4 regions of the Chryseobacterium indologenes genome follow, and region 3 is predicted to be linked to each of the others. Evidence: riboswitches for the same ligand, from Rfam matches in the RefSeq annotation. Region 3 holds a riboswitch; each other region holds the start of a gene.
The links. A riboswitch is a leader RNA that binds a small molecule or an ion and turns the genes downstream of it on or off. The one in region 3 is predicted to bind S-adenosylmethionine.
Positions count from the first base shown of each region.

Region 1: another riboswitch for S-adenosylmethionine. It lies ahead of DYR29_RS13935 (TonB-dependent receptor plug domain-containing protein); the one in region 3 lies ahead of DYR29_RS17185 (SusC/RagA family TonB-linked outer membrane protein).
Region 2: another riboswitch for S-adenosylmethionine. It lies ahead of DYR29_RS17950 (alpha/beta fold hydrolase); the one in region 3 lies ahead of DYR29_RS17185 (SusC/RagA family TonB-linked outer membrane protein).
Region 4: another riboswitch for S-adenosylmethionine. It lies ahead of DYR29_RS14285 (TonB-dependent receptor plug domain-containing protein); the one in region 3 lies ahead of DYR29_RS17185 (SusC/RagA family TonB-linked outer membrane protein).

Region 1 is NZ_CP074372.1:3,092,079-3,095,834, reverse strand. Features, by position in the region: gene DYR29_RS13940 (outer membrane beta-barrel protein) at 1-1,935, opposite strand, end outside; SAM-I-IV-variant riboswitch at 2,054-2,151, shown strand; gene DYR29_RS13935 (TonB-dependent receptor plug domain-containing protein) at 2,448-3,756, shown strand, end outside.
Region 2 is NZ_CP074372.1:3,961,865-3,965,620, forward strand. Features, by position in the region: gene DYR29_RS17945 (MGH1-like glycoside hydrolase domain-containing protein) at 1-1,831, opposite strand, end outside; SAM riboswitch class I at 2,020-2,126, shown strand; gene DYR29_RS17950 (alpha/beta fold hydrolase) at 2,193-3,137, shown strand; gene DYR29_RS17955 (ACT domain-containing protein) at 3,137-3,756, shown strand, end outside.
Region 3 is NZ_CP074372.1:3,805,130-3,808,885, reverse strand. Features, by position in the region: gene DYR29_RS17185 (SusC/RagA family TonB-linked outer membrane protein) at 1-1,717, opposite strand, end outside; SAM riboswitch class I at 1,801-1,899, opposite strand; gene DYR29_RS17180 (type II 3-dehydroquinate dehydratase) at 2,144-2,551, shown strand; gene pckA (phosphoenolpyruvate carboxykinase (ATP)) at 2,650-3,756, opposite strand, start outside.
Region 4 is NZ_CP074372.1:3,168,513-3,172,268, reverse strand. Features, by position in the region: gene DYR29_RS14290 (alpha-amylase family glycosyl hydrolase) at 1-1,251, shown strand, start outside; SAM riboswitch class I at 1,521-1,626, shown strand; gene DYR29_RS14285 (TonB-dependent receptor plug domain-containing protein) at 1,721-3,756, shown strand, end outside.

The sequences.
Region 1 (3,756 bases), 710 kb from region 3:
CTCTGCCGTGAAGTAGAAATATCCTGCTTTTGGCGTCAGATAGCTGTAATTGGCTGTCATTTTGATGTCTTTAGGCAAAAGAATCTGAGTCATGATATTGAAAATCCAGAATCCTTTATTATTCAGATTGTCGATTTCATGTTTCTGATAACCTGCGTATAAGTACATGAAGTTGATTTTGTCGGGATTGAAATCAAATTTCATGATCTCACTCAAAGGCTTACTGAAAATCATAAAAGGGACAGGTAGCCCAACGTTGAAATTGTGAATTTTCATATTTGAAATATTCACCTGTTCATTAAAGAGTTTTCTTCCGTCTTTTCTGATGATCTGTGCCACCTGATTACTTGCCGAGCTTACGCTATACCCGATAAATGCATAATCAAATGCAGATACTTTTATTTCATAATTATCAAAAATTGTGGGCTGCAGATTCGGGTTACCGTTTACCTCCGTACTTGGTCCGGAGAACGTTACGTTATTCGGGTTCAGGGCAGAAATACTTGGTAAACTGATTTTTCTGTTGTAGTTCGCAGCAATATAAACCTGATTCATCATGTTATACTGCACACTTGCGTTCGGGAAAAATTTAAATTTATTGAAGGGAATCAGATTAGCCTCTACAAGTTTTGCATCCTTATCAAAATATCTTGTTACCCCGGAAATATCATAGTTTTCAGCACGGGAACCCAATGTAAAATCAAACTTTTTCAATTTAGCTTGGAACTCCAGATAAGTTGAAGCCGTCTGTCTCTGATATTCAAGATTGGTTAAGCCAAAACTTTCCGTATCATAATCCTGCTTCTCATATAATCCTCCAAAGCTTACTTTTCCGCCATCAAGAAGCTTGATAGGCTGGGCATAATCTACTTTGAAGTTGGCAATATTCATCACAGATTCATTGTTCAGAATATCTTTTAAGCCACTCATAGCGCTATTGATAGGAGTGTTTGCAGGTATTACAAATGTACCGTTCTGGAAATAATTGTCCTGAGCGAACTTGCTGTTAGACCTTGTATAACCAAATTGGAAATCCAGCTTCTGAGATTTGTCAGCAAAGCGTTTCTGATAGGTTACAACTGCTTCCTGTCTCAAACTATTGGTATGGGCAACATCCGAAGAAGTATAAAATGCCTCTCTTAAATCCTTTGGATTATTTTCAAAAGGCAAATCTCCATGACCGTTACTTAAAGTGTAGTTGTCATTATTGTTGTGGTAAATGTCATAGTTTAATAATAATCTGTCCTGCCCTAAATCAAAAGTTAATCCTGACTTTGCAAAATATCCGCGTCCGTATCTGTCCGTATGACTCGTTAAAAGTTCATCCTGCTGACCGTTTAACATGCTTTCACGGTAGTTTTGTCCTACATTCAGCTGCCATCCGAAATATTTATTTCTGGCATTTAAATTAACGGAGTTGGTCGTTCTGCTTCTATACTTGTCGTAATTTGTAAAAGAATAATTACCTGAATAAGTAGCAGTTAAATATTTATTGGCATTTTTGTTCGTGATGATATTCATGATCGCACCTCCGGAAGTGGCTGGAAATTCAGCGCCGGGCTGAGTGATCACTTCAATTCTTTCTACAGAATTGGCAGGCATTCCTTCCAGGAAAGAGTTCAATTCATTGGATGTGATATTCAGTGGTCTTCCGTTAAGATATACTTCAAGCATTTTTCCCTGATACATCATTCCTGCGATGTCGGTAGATACAAGTCCCGGAAGTTTTTTAATTCCCTCCAAAACGTTTCCGTTGTTCAGCTGAGGTTGCTCGGAAAAGTCAAAAATGGTACGGTCTGCCTTTTGTTCAACGGCTTTTTTAGTTTTGGTGATGACTACACCTTCAATTTGCTTTTCCTGAGGTTTATTATTTTTTTCCTGTGAAAAAACAAAAATAGAGCTTAATAAAGATAAAGCGAAAATCGTTTTTTTCATAATGTTTTACTGATATCCGGTTAGACGCTGAAAAACATAATTTGTTACGCTAAAATGTTGAAAATCGAAAATTTAGGCTAAATATTTTTTTATTTCCGAAATAATTATATCTTTGCCAGGTAATTATCAAGAATCTCTAGATGGGATAGCAACCTGCAAAAACAAGCAAGGTGCTGCAATCGATAAGCCGGATCTTCCGGAAAAAATGTTTATCATTCTATCATTACTCCCATCTTGAATTTTTGTTTTAAAGTTAAAGCCAAATGTTTAAAGACAAGGGAAATCACATTCCATCAGTAATTTTTTATTCTTCGGATCATGAAGTGAATCTTCATTATTCCCATATGTTTTCATGCCATTTCTACATGCGCATGTGTTGTTGCTTCTAGCCATTTCTATTTCTAAAAAATAATACAAACATTTTCAAAGACCAATGGTAACCTTAAAATTAAGGCTACAGGATTTGTATTGCTCAAAAATAATTTTAACAACAAAAAGAACACAACAATACTATGCACAATTTCAAAAAAAGAATCTTTGTTCCTTCTATCGCGCTCATTTCTACATTTTATTACGCACAGACGGACACTTTACAATCTAAAAAAATAGAAGATGTAGTAATCCTTGGATCAAGAGGCTCCGGAAGATCATTGACGGAGACCCCTGTTCCTGTAGATATCATTAACATATCAAAAATTTTAAAACAGAGTCCTACTAATAATATCAGCCAGGCTTTAAATTATATCGTACCCTCATTTTCATCCACTTCTCACACCGTTAATGATGGAACTGATTTCGTAGATCCAGCTCTTTTAAGAGGGTTAGGTCCAGATCAGGTTTTAGTTTTGTTAAACGGAAAAAGAAGATACCAATCTTCATTGATTAATGTTACCCTTACGCCGGGAAGAGGTTCTGTGGGAACTGATCTTAATGCCATTCCAGCTTTTGCTTTAGAGAAAATTGAAGTTTTAAGAGACGGTGCTTCTGCCCAATATGGTTCCGATGCTATTGCCGGAGTCGTTAACCTGGGATTGAAAAAAAGACTTGGACTTTCCGGACAGGTATTTTTAGGTGGATATGCTTCACCTGTTGCCAATAATTTCTCCGGAGGAGTGGATGGACAGACCATTTCTGTGGATCTTAATTATGGAGCTAAAATAGGAAAGTCCGGGTTTTTTAATGTTACCGGTTCTGCCCAATATCGTGATCCATATTCCAGAGCAGGAGTGAGGGAAGGAGATATCTTTAATGCTTATAATGCAATTAATTACAGAGCATTACAGGATGGAGTTAATATTGATGGATTATATAAAAATATTACCAATACTCCCAATACTCAGCAGATTATCAACACGATTAAACAGTATGCAGCCCAAGTAGATTATTTTGGGAATGATTTTCAGTCTCAGATCTCAGGGGCAAACAGCATTTCTGAGCTTCAAGATTTATTAAGGAGAGATTTTACCTCCCAGGAGCTTAATCACAGAGGATTGGAGAGAAAAGATTTCAGTCTGAGGGCAGGACAATCTAAACTACAGTCAGGGCAGCTCTTTTTCAACTCTGAAATTCCTGTGAATGATGAATGGAAGATTTATTCATTTGGAGGCTACAGCTATCGTCTTGGAAATGCAGGAGGCTTTTACCGTCTTCCTAATAATGAAAGAAACATCAATGCCGTTACTCCCAATGGATATCTTCCTCAGATTGAAGCAACCGTAAATGATTATTCACTTGCTGCCGGAATTAAAGGAAAATGGAATGGCTGGAATGTGGATTTCAGTAATACATTCGGGAAAAATACCTTTGGTTTCGGAGTGGTAA
Region 2 (3,756 bases), 160 kb from region 3:
AGAAGAAACCGTCTTCCTCGTTCCAGAGTCCTTTCGTTCCTTCACCCAGGTTTTCCATAGCTTCAGCGATATAAAGATAATGTTCAAAAAATTTGATCGCCATATCTTCGTACACCTGATAATACTGGGCTAGCTCCATTGCAATACGCATCATATTCAGTGCATACATTGCCATCCAGCTTGTTCCGTCTGCCTGCTCAAGATGCTGACCGTCCTTTAATTCCATATTCCGGTCAAAAGCACCAATATTATCGAGACCAAGAAAGCCTCCTCCAAAAATATTTTTTCCGTTTTTATCCTTTCTGTTCACCCACCAAGTAAAATTCAGCAGTAACTTTTGAAATACTTTTTCTAAAAATAATAAATCCGGCTTCCCATTATTCTTTTCATCAATTTTAAAAACACGGAAGCAGGACCATGCATGTACTGGTGGATTTACATCACTCATATTCCATTCATAGGCAGGAAGCTGTCCGTTGGGATGCATATACCATTCTTTCGTAAGCAATAAAAGCTGTCCTTTGGCAAATTCTGCATCAATAATAGAAAAAGGAACACAGTGGAATGCCAGATCCCAGGTAGCATACCATGGATACTCCCATTTATCAGGCATAGAAATAATATCCTTATTGTGAAGATGATTCCATTCCGTATTTCTTACGTATTCACTGAAATTTCTCGGCGCTTCAAAGTTCGGATCACCTTTCAGCCATTTTCCGATATTGTAGTGATAGAACTGCTTATTCCAAAGAAGTCCTGCAAAAGCCTGTCGCTGAACATTTCTCTCATCTTCATTTACCGTATCATTCTGAATTTCCTGATAAAACTCTTCCGCTTCAGCCTGTCGGGTATTAAAAATTTCATCAAAGTTTTCAAAAGGGTCATCATTTTCCTCAGGACTTAATCTGAATTCAAAAATTTTAGATTCTCCTGCACCCACTATTTCATCAATCAGAAAAGATGCTTTTGTTCCTCTTTTTTCAGGGTTTACAGTATCTCCCTGATGAATAATAAAATCATTGATGCCATCTTTGAAATAAGTATTCTCTGTTTTAGGAGTTCCGTAAAGCTTAGAGGTATTTGTCTCGTTATCACAGAATACACTTTGTGCATTTGTGTTTCGCGAATAGACTTTTTTGATCGAAATGCTGTCGTGTCCTATATTGATACTTCCGTCATGAGAAGCATTCAGCTCTGCCTTATAAGTGTTATACCCCCATTTCCAATTATTTCTGAACCATGCAGTAGGTGCTACGACAATAGGTGCATCATGCTGGCTTCGGTTGCAGACGGTTACTCTGGCCAGTATATCATTGTGATCAGCTTTACAGTATTCAATGAAAATATCAAAATATTCATCATTATAAAAAATTCCGGTATCGAAAATCTCATATTCCGGTTCCTTTTTACTGCGTCTTCCATTTTCAGCAAGAAGTTCATCATAAGGAAACTCGTTGATCGGGTATTTATACACCATTTTCATATAGCTGTGAGTGGGTGTATTATCCAGATAATAAAAGATTTCTTTGATGTCTTCACCATGATTTCCCTGAGGGTTACTCAATCCGAAGAACCGTTCTTTTACCATTTTATCTTTTCTGTTCCAAAATGAAAAAGCAAAACAGAATAACTGTTTTACATCAGAAATTCCGGCGATGCCTTCCTCACCCCAGCGGTACGCATAACTTTCAGCGTTATTATGATTGGTAAAATCCCAGGCATTCCCGTTTGAGCTGTAATCCTCACGTACATTTCCCCACTGCCGGTTACTTACATACGGGCCCCAGTTTTTCCATTTGGTATCTTGTAATCTTTCTTTTTCGGCGCTCATATCTCATCATTTTTCCATACGAAGTTAGTTTTTTTGAAAAATAATTCCAATTTTTTTCATCTGAACAATTATTAATATGCTCTTGAAATACTTGTATTTAAGGGCTTTTTAAAATATTAAAATAATTTTTTTTTGAAATTAAAAGAAAAGAACTACCTTTGCACCATTCGTTCATTTAAATATTGAAAATGTTATCAAGAAAGGTTGAGGGATTAGACCCTATGAAACCTTAGCAACCCTTTGCGCAAGCAAAGAAGGTGCTACGTTCTACCAAAGTATTTTGGACAGATAACTTACTGAAGTTCTTTTCAGCCATTTCCTGTGGCATTTTCAATTGTATTTGTATAAAAATATAATAGAATTGAAAACAGAACTAAACTATATTAATCTTTCGTATCAAACCAATTCCCAAAAGGAATACCATATCCCGTTAAGCTATCAGCTTTTTGGGAAAGATCTGTTTACAGCACCCATCATTTTAATCAATCATGCACTTACCGGAAACTCAGAGGTATCCGGAGAAAAAGGCTGGTGGAAACAGTTGGTGGGAGAAAATCAGATTGTTGATACTGATCAATACACTGTTCTGTGTTTCAATATACCCGGAAACGGCTATGACGATTTTTTAATTGAAGACTATGAAGATTTTACCCCTTCAGATATCGCAGCGATATTTTTGAAAGGGCTTGAAGCTTTACATATCAAAAACCTATATGCCATTATTGGAGGCTCTCTGGGAGGAGGAATTGCCTGGGAAATGCTTGCCAAGCAGCCGGATCTCGCAGAAATATTTATTCCTATAGCCTGTGATTACAGGACACACGACTGGCTTCATGCACAATGTCTGGTTCAGAAATTTTTATTGAATGATAAAGACGAACCGCTACAGAAAGCAAGAATTCATGCTATGTTGTGTTACAGAACGCCACAGTCGCTCAATGACAGATTTCAAAACCAATATAACCAGGAAAAACAACGTCTGGAATCAGAAGACTGGTTGGTTTATCATGGTAATGCGCTAAACGAAAGGTTTAGTTTAAAAGCATACAAACTGATGAATCATCTCTTGATGAATATAAATGCTGATGAAACAGCACTAGAGAACATACAGGCACGAATGCACATGATCTCCGTAGATACAGACTTATTCTTCCCGGCTTCTGAAATCCGAATGTGTTTTGAAAACTTAAAAGAGAAAAATAAGAATGTTTCTTATCACGAGATCCAATCTATACACGGGCATGATGCCTTCCTAATGGAATATCAACAATTAAATAATATCATTAAAAACATTTTACAGAAGTAATGAAAAATGCTAACGAAATAAAATTTTTGAAGAACAGATCAATCGTCAAATTTGAAGGAGAAGATTTCCTGGGAGAAATCGGGATTGACGGACGAATTTTTAAAGCGCTTACTTTAGCGCGTATCAGTGTGGGAGTAATCTCTCAGCAAGCCATAGAAAACGGAATTTCTATTCTGGTTCAGGAAATTGATGCCGAAAAAGCAGTCGCTTGTCTTATTGATGAATTTGAAGCAGAAAGAAAATCTGGAAAAGTTTCCCAGATCTACAGTATCAATAATGTTTCTGTCATCGGTTTTGTGGCAGAAGATTTCAATAAAGTTTTTGCTGAGCTGGCAAGAAACAATGTTTTCCCATTATTGCTGAATCAGGTTGCAGGAGAGAACAGGGTAAACATCGTAGTAACTTCTTCACAGGACGAAAAAACAAAAAACATTATAGAATCTGAAATTTTCAAGAAGCCAAAGACCGTTCATCTGGCGATCATAGGACACGGAAATGTAGGAAAGACTTTGATACAACAGGTACTGGAATCTTCTGAAGAGATTAAAAGGCGTAAAAAAATAGACCTTAAAGTAGTGGCAGTGGCCAATTCAAAGAAAATAGCCTTCAACAAAAAAGG
Region 3 (3,756 bases):
CCTTCGCAAATCTTGAAGAACTGTCTGCTCTTCCTGATGCTGATAAAAAGTAAGTATTGTTATAATCATACTCTACCTTTCCAAGGAAACTCAATAAGCTTAATTTATTACTGTTTCCACTGAAACTTCCCAGTAGAGAAGCTGCATCCGGCTCATAGTAATAAGGCAGTGAGAACTGACTTCTTGTTCCTGAAATAGTTTGATAATCGTATTTATAGAATTCATGTCCTGCCAGAGCATTTACGTGGTGCTTCCCAAATTTCTTATCGTATGTCAGAATATTGCTGGTTGTATAAGAAAGTGTTCTGGTATTGGTTTTCGTTACTGAACCTCCAATCTCAGCGCCTTGTCCCAGCAACGGATTTGAATAATAATGTCCGTTATAATTCACCAAATCAACAGAAAAACTCGTTTTGAATTTCAACTCCGGTAAGAAAGTGAATTCCATGAATCCTTTTCCTGAGAAGTTATCTTCTTTATTTTCGTTTTTATCTAATGGCAATGTTGCAGCTGCATTCTGATTCTGAAGTGCATTGGTAGGTCTGTACTTTCCAAAATCATAAATCGGGTTACCGTCTGCCCCTAAAATATAGCTTCCGTCTTCATTTCTTTCATAATAAGGATAAAATGAAGGAATAAATCTAGCAGCATTGATGATATTGCTGGCCTTAGAATCTGAAGAAGTCGGCGCTTGTTGAATGCTGTTTGTGTAACTTAAGTTTACCCCAACATTCAGCCATTTTTTTACTTCAGAATTGATCTTTAATCTGGTATTGTATCTTTTAAATCCTGATTCAATCGCCATCCCTTTATCATCCAGATATCCCAATGAAAAGAAATAATTACTTTTTTCACTTCCTCCGCTGATATCAAGATCTACCTGATTTCTTGAAGCCACTCTCTGCAGAATATCTCTCCAGTCATCATTCCAAAGTGGTGATGCACCGGGTAATAATTTCCCATCTGTTCCTACAGGTTTCGGATATGCTGTTCCATATGGATTGATCCCAAGAGTAGAGACAAGGTTGTCTGTTGCCATTTGCGCAGCCTGCTGAGAAGATACTTTTCCAGACTGGTATCCGTTTCTCAAGGCTTCCCAGTATAATTGAAAGTATTGGTCTGTACTTACCTGTTCGTAATCTTTTACAGCTCTTCCGGAAAATCCCTGACTGATATTAAAATTAACTTTTGCTTCTCCTTTTTTACCTGATTTTGTGGTAATGATGATAATCCCGTTTGCTCCTCTTGACCCATACAACGCACTCGCTGTAGCATCTTTCAAAACACTGATGGATTCAATATCACTTGGGCTTATAGAGTTAATATTTCCGTCAAAAGGAATTCCGTCTACCACATATAACGGATCGCTGGAAGCACTTATTGAACCAATCCCCCTGATCCGGATGGTAGAAACCGCACCAGGCTGTCCCGATGCACTCGTTGTCTGAATCCCGGCAACCTGCCCTTCCAATGCCTTGGTTATATTGGTTACAGGTCTGTTATTGATCTTATCACTTGAAATTGTAGCAACGGAACCGGTATAGCTGTTTCTTTTAGCTTTTCCATAGGCTACGACTACAACTTCATCAATTTCTTTTTCATGAAGGCTATCCTTTTTCGGCTTGGAATTCTGTGCATGTACACCGGTAACTCCAAGAAAAAATGCAGCAACCGGAGGAATCCAGGCTTTAGCAGAGAATAGGTTTTTGCTAATCATAATCAATTTTATTTATCATATATTAAAATTTTGCCCTTTGCAGAAAAGTCAGCAAAGGGCATCGATAAATACGATTAACCAATTGCTTATTTTTCCTTAAAAGGCTGAACGTAACACCTTGCCCAATGGGTAGGTTGTCAAGATTTCATAGGGTCAGTTCCCTCCATCTTTCTTTATAAGCCGATCGAAATATGGTTGCAAAGCTAAAAACTTTTAGTCTACAAAACAAGTAGACTTATTATTTTTTCATGATAATTTTTCAAAAATTAACATAAGATTTTAATAAAACCCATTACTGCAAGGAGTTGTAGTTATTATCATTTTATCAAACATGACAAATATCATTATTAATAATTCAATTCAATAAAAGTCAATCTATGCTGAAATTTCTGATCATTAATTAAAAAAAGTTTCTAAATTTATAGTATGAAAGTTTTGATTATAAACGGACCTAATCTCAACCTGTTAGGCACTAGAGAACCTGAAATCTATGGAAATGTTTCTATGGAAAGCTATTTGGAAATTTTAAAATCCGAGTTTCAATCTCATGAATTAAAATATTACCAGTCAAATATTGAAGGGGAACTTATTAACAGACTTCAGGAAGACGATTTTGATGCTGTAATAATTAATCCGGGAGCTTTTACCCATTATTCTTATGCAATAGCTGACTGCTTGAAAAACATTAGAAAACCAAAGCTTGAAGTTCACATCAGCAATATCTACAAAAGAGAGGAATTCAGGCAGAAGTCTGTAACGGCAGCAAATACGGATGCAGTTTTATCTGGTTTTGGGATGGATGGGTATAGGTTGGCTTTATTAAGCTTGAAGTAATTTTTCGGCTTATATTCTTCCTATAGATTGCACAGCAGATATAAAAAATAAAAAAGCCTCATCAATGATGAGGCTTTTTTGTATGCTATTAATAACTATTAGATAGTTTGTTCCTGCAATTGAGGTCCTGAAGCAACTAATTTCTTACCTTCTTCAGTATCACAGTACTGCTCAAAATTTTTGATATATCTTGATGCAAGATCTTTTGCTTTTTCTTCCCATTCTGAAGCACTCTCATAGGTATCTCTAGGATCTAAAATACCTGTAGAAACGTTTGGTAACTCAGTTGGAATCTCAAGGTTCATGATTGGAACCTGAGTTTTAGGAGCATTATCGATAGAACCGTCAATGATTGCATCAATAATTGCTCTTGTATCTTTCAGAGAAATTCTCTTTCCAGTACCATTCCAGCCTGTATTTACTAAATAAGCTTTAGCTCCGTGCTCCTGCATTTTACCGATCAATGTTTTAGAATACATTGTTGGGTGTAATGTAAGGAATGCTTCACCAAATGCCGGAGAGAAAGATGGCTGAGGTTCAGTAATTCCTCTTTCCGTTCCTGCTAATTTTGATGTATAACCGCAAAGGAAGTGGTATTGAGCCTGATCTTCATTCAAGATTGAAACCGGAGGAAGTACTCCAAATGCATCTGCAGAAAGATAAACGATCTTCTTCGCATGACCAGCCTTAGATGGCAATACAATTTTGTTGATATGATAAATTGGATAAGAAACTCTTGTATTTTCTGTGATTGATCCGTCTGTATAATCTGCTAGTCCATTGTTCACAACAACGTTTTCAAGAAGTGCATCTCTCTTGATGGCAGCGAAGATATCCGGTTCTTTTTCTTCTGATAAGTCGATAACTTTAGCATAACATCCACCTTCATAGTTGAATACTCCGTTGTTATCCCAACCATGTTCGTCATCACCGATAAGGTATCTTTTCGGATCTGCAGACAAAGTAGTTTTTCCTGTTCCTGAAAGACCAAAGAATAAAGCTACATCACCTTTTTCTCCTACGTTAGCAGAGCAGTGCATTGAAGCCATTCCTTTTAATGGAAGGTAATAGTTCATCATCGCGAACATCCCTTTTTTCATCTCACCTCCGTACCATGTACCTCCGATGATCTGTAGTTTTTCAGTAAGGTTGAACATGATGAAGTTTTCAGAATTCAATCCTTGAGCTTCCCAGTTAGGGTTGAT
Region 4 (3,756 bases), 640 kb from region 3:
TATCACATTGACGGATTCCGCTGGGATTTAACCAAAGGATTTACCCAAAGCTGCTCTGAAAATGATGAAGCCTGTACCAATGCTTATCAGCAGGACAGGGTTGACATTATGAAACATTATGCAGACAGGCAATGGGCAATTGATCCCAATTCATATATGATCTTTGAACACCTGGGAACGGATGCAGAAGAGCAGCAATGGGCAAACTACAGAGTAGCAGAAGGAAAGGGAGTGATGCTTTGGAATAAACAAACCGATCCTTATAACCAGAATACCATGGGATATAAAGACAACAGTAATTATGACAGAATGAATCATAGCCTTCATGGTTTTACCAATATGCGCGCTGTAGGGTATGGAGAAAGCCATGATGAAGAAAGGCTGATGTTTAAAAACCTTGCTTACGGAGCTGTTAATGGAAGTTATGATGTTAAAAATCTTAATACTGCTCTTGAAAGAATGAAGACTTTCGGAGCGACTTTCTTTACCATTCCCGGCCCGAAAATGATCTGGCAGTTTGGGGAATTAGGATATGAGTTCAGTATCAACAGATGTGCGGATGGTACCATCAACAACGGGTGCAGAACCGATGAAAAGCCTGTTGCATTCACTTTAAACTATGATACAAACGTAAACAGAAAAGCCGTGTATGATACATGGGCTAAAATAATTACGATCAGAAATACCCATCAGATTTTTAAAACTAAAACGTACAGTATAGAATCCAATAACCTGACTAATGATCCAAATGGATTGATTACGAGAATTTATCTGTATGATCAGGCTATAACAACCGGAATAAAAAATGTAGTGGTATTGGCTAATTATGATACCTCTGCAAAAAATGTTGTTCCTTACTTTCCTTACACAGGGCAATGGCAGAATCTGATGGATGATAATATCCTGAATGTAGCTTCTACCACAACTCCGATAACTTTACAGCCGGGAGAGTTCAGAATTTTCGGAAATTATGCAGGTACTCTGTCAACAACAGATCCAAACGCTGTACATAAATTATCGCTTCAGATTGCGGATAATCCGATACAAAACGGAGTCGCAAAATTAATTTTTAATAAAGCGAAAAACGGAGAAATTTTGATTTTTGATATGACCGGTAAAAAGCTGGATTCATTCAAGCTAAATAAAGAAAACGGAACTTATGAAATGAAAGTCAGCTATCCTGCAGGAACTTATCTGGTTCAGCTGAAATCGGAAACAGGAACTGCCATTCAAAAGATGATGATCAAATAAAAATAAACTATGAAGTTGTTTAGACTTATAAAAATGTTGAATATATTAAAACCATTAAGAAGGATTTAAGAAATAAAGTGTAGTTAAGATGAATCATTCTGATTTTTAAGCTTAAAGCGAAGCTTATCTTAATACTCTTATCGTCTTAATATCATCTTAATGTTTCAAAAATAAAACTTTACACAAGTTCTATAAAATAATAAAGCAGATTTGCAGTACAGCAGATCTGCTTTTTTGTATATTTAAAAAATTAGTCTACTTTTGCAGTAGATTTATCAAGAAAGGTGGAGGGATTTGGCCCAAAGAAACCTTAGCAACCTGCATGATTCCAGAAGTGTAAAGGTGCTAATTCCAACCCTGAGGGGGAGATAAGTGAAGTCAATATTCTTATATGAATTCCATTTCTTGAAGTCTTGTATATCTGCGGAAATATCCGTCAGACTGTTATTATTAATTGGCAAGAACAAAAATGAAAAAATTAAGTACAGCGGTATTATTGCTTGGGGCCGTTTTGGCTGCTGCTCAGGAAAACGAGGAAAAAGGAAAACAAATCGAAGATATTATCATCGTTGGAAACCGTAATGTCAAAAGAACAAAACTGGAAACACCGGTTCCTGTAGATGTTATCAATATTGACAAAATCCAAAGGAGTTCTCCGCAAATGACGGCTCAGGATCTTCTGAATTATGTGATCCCATCCTTTAATGCAGTGAGGCAGTCTGCTTCTGATGGTACAGAACATATTGATCCTGTAACTTTAAGAGGAATGGGTCCCGACCAGGTTCTCGTATTGCTTAACGGGAAAAGAAGACATACAACCTCTTTGGTCAACTATCAGAATACCGTGGGAAACGGTTCTGTAGGAACAGATCTGAGCACAATTCCTGTCATTGCTATTGACAGAATAGAAGTGTTAAGAGACGGTGCAGCAGCACAATACGGGTCTGATGCCATTGCAGGAGTAATCAATATTATTCTTAAAAAAAATGCAGGAGCTTCAGCAAGCCTTACTTACGGATTGACCGGGAGAAATGATGGAGACACTTACCAGGCGGGAGTCAATTACGGAACTTCATTAGGAAAAAAAGACGGGTATATCAACCTTTCCCTGCAGTTAAGCCACAGAGGAAAAACTACTAGAACTCAAAATCACGATTTAGATATTTTCGGAGATAATTTCGCTTATGAATTTGCAGGTGACGCTGAAGCCGTAAAAGCTGCCAGAGCTGCGGATGATGCAGAAATTGAAAAAAGAGGATTAACCCGTGATGATTTCAATTTTCAGATCGGAGATGCCCAAATTAGACAGGGACAGTTGTTTTTCAATTCAGAATACCCTTTTAATGATAATTTTAAAGTATATTCTTTCGGAGGCTTTAGTATTAAAGAAGGAAAAGGCTTTGGTTTCAGAAGACTGCCGAGCGAAAAGTCTAATGTAGTTTCATCCATTTATCCGAATGGTTTTCAGGCCACTCTTGGATCTCAGGTATATGATATTTCCTATGCTGTAGGTGCAAAATATAATGTCAATGACTGGCTGTTTGACATAAGTAATACATTCGGCAGCAATACCTTCAATTATAACGTAAGCAATACCAATAATGCTTCCCTGGGAGCAAAATCTCCAACCCGGTTTTATGCAGGAGCCCATAGCTTCCTTCAGAATACTGTTAATCTTGATGTTTCAAAAAATATAAAACAATTCAATATTGCTTTCGGGGGAGAATTCAGATTTGAACAATACCAGATCAAAGCTGGGGATGAAGCTTCTTATACCCAATATGACATCAATGGAAATGTTGCCACTGAAGGATCGACAGTGCTTGGTGCAGGTGGTTCTCAATCCTTTATCGGATTTTCTCCAAACAATGCCTTGAAAAAAGACAGACATTCAACGGCCGTGTATGCGGATGTTTCGTATGATTTAGATAAAAAACTGAATATTGATGCGGCTGCCAGATTTGAAAATTATTCAGATTTCGGAAATACCTTGAATGGAAAGCTTGCCGTCCGATATGAGTTCGTAAAAAATTATGCAATAAGAGCAGCGGTTGGAACGGGGTTCAGAGCGCCTTCGCTTCAGCAGCAGTATTTCAATAACTCATACGCGGATATCTCTACTTCCGGCTCAAAGATTGTTACCAAAGGAATATTCAGTAACGATAGTGAAGCTGCCAGAATTCTTGGATTTGATAAGCTCAAACAGGAAACTTCTATCAATGCGAGTGCTGGATTTACGCTGAAACCTTTAAACAACTTGACGATCACCATAGATGGATACTGGATTAAAGTGAAAGACAGAATTGTGGTTACCAGCAATATTACAGATTCAAGGTTAGACCAGTTTAAGGTAGAAAGCGGAAGATTTTTCGCCAATGCTATTGATACAGAAACAAAAGGAGTAGATGTAGTGGTTTCTTATGATTGGATTCTCGGGAATGGAAAATTGAATATGAATCTTGCCGGAAATTACACAGAAACAAAAATTACAGATTTCCATTTTCC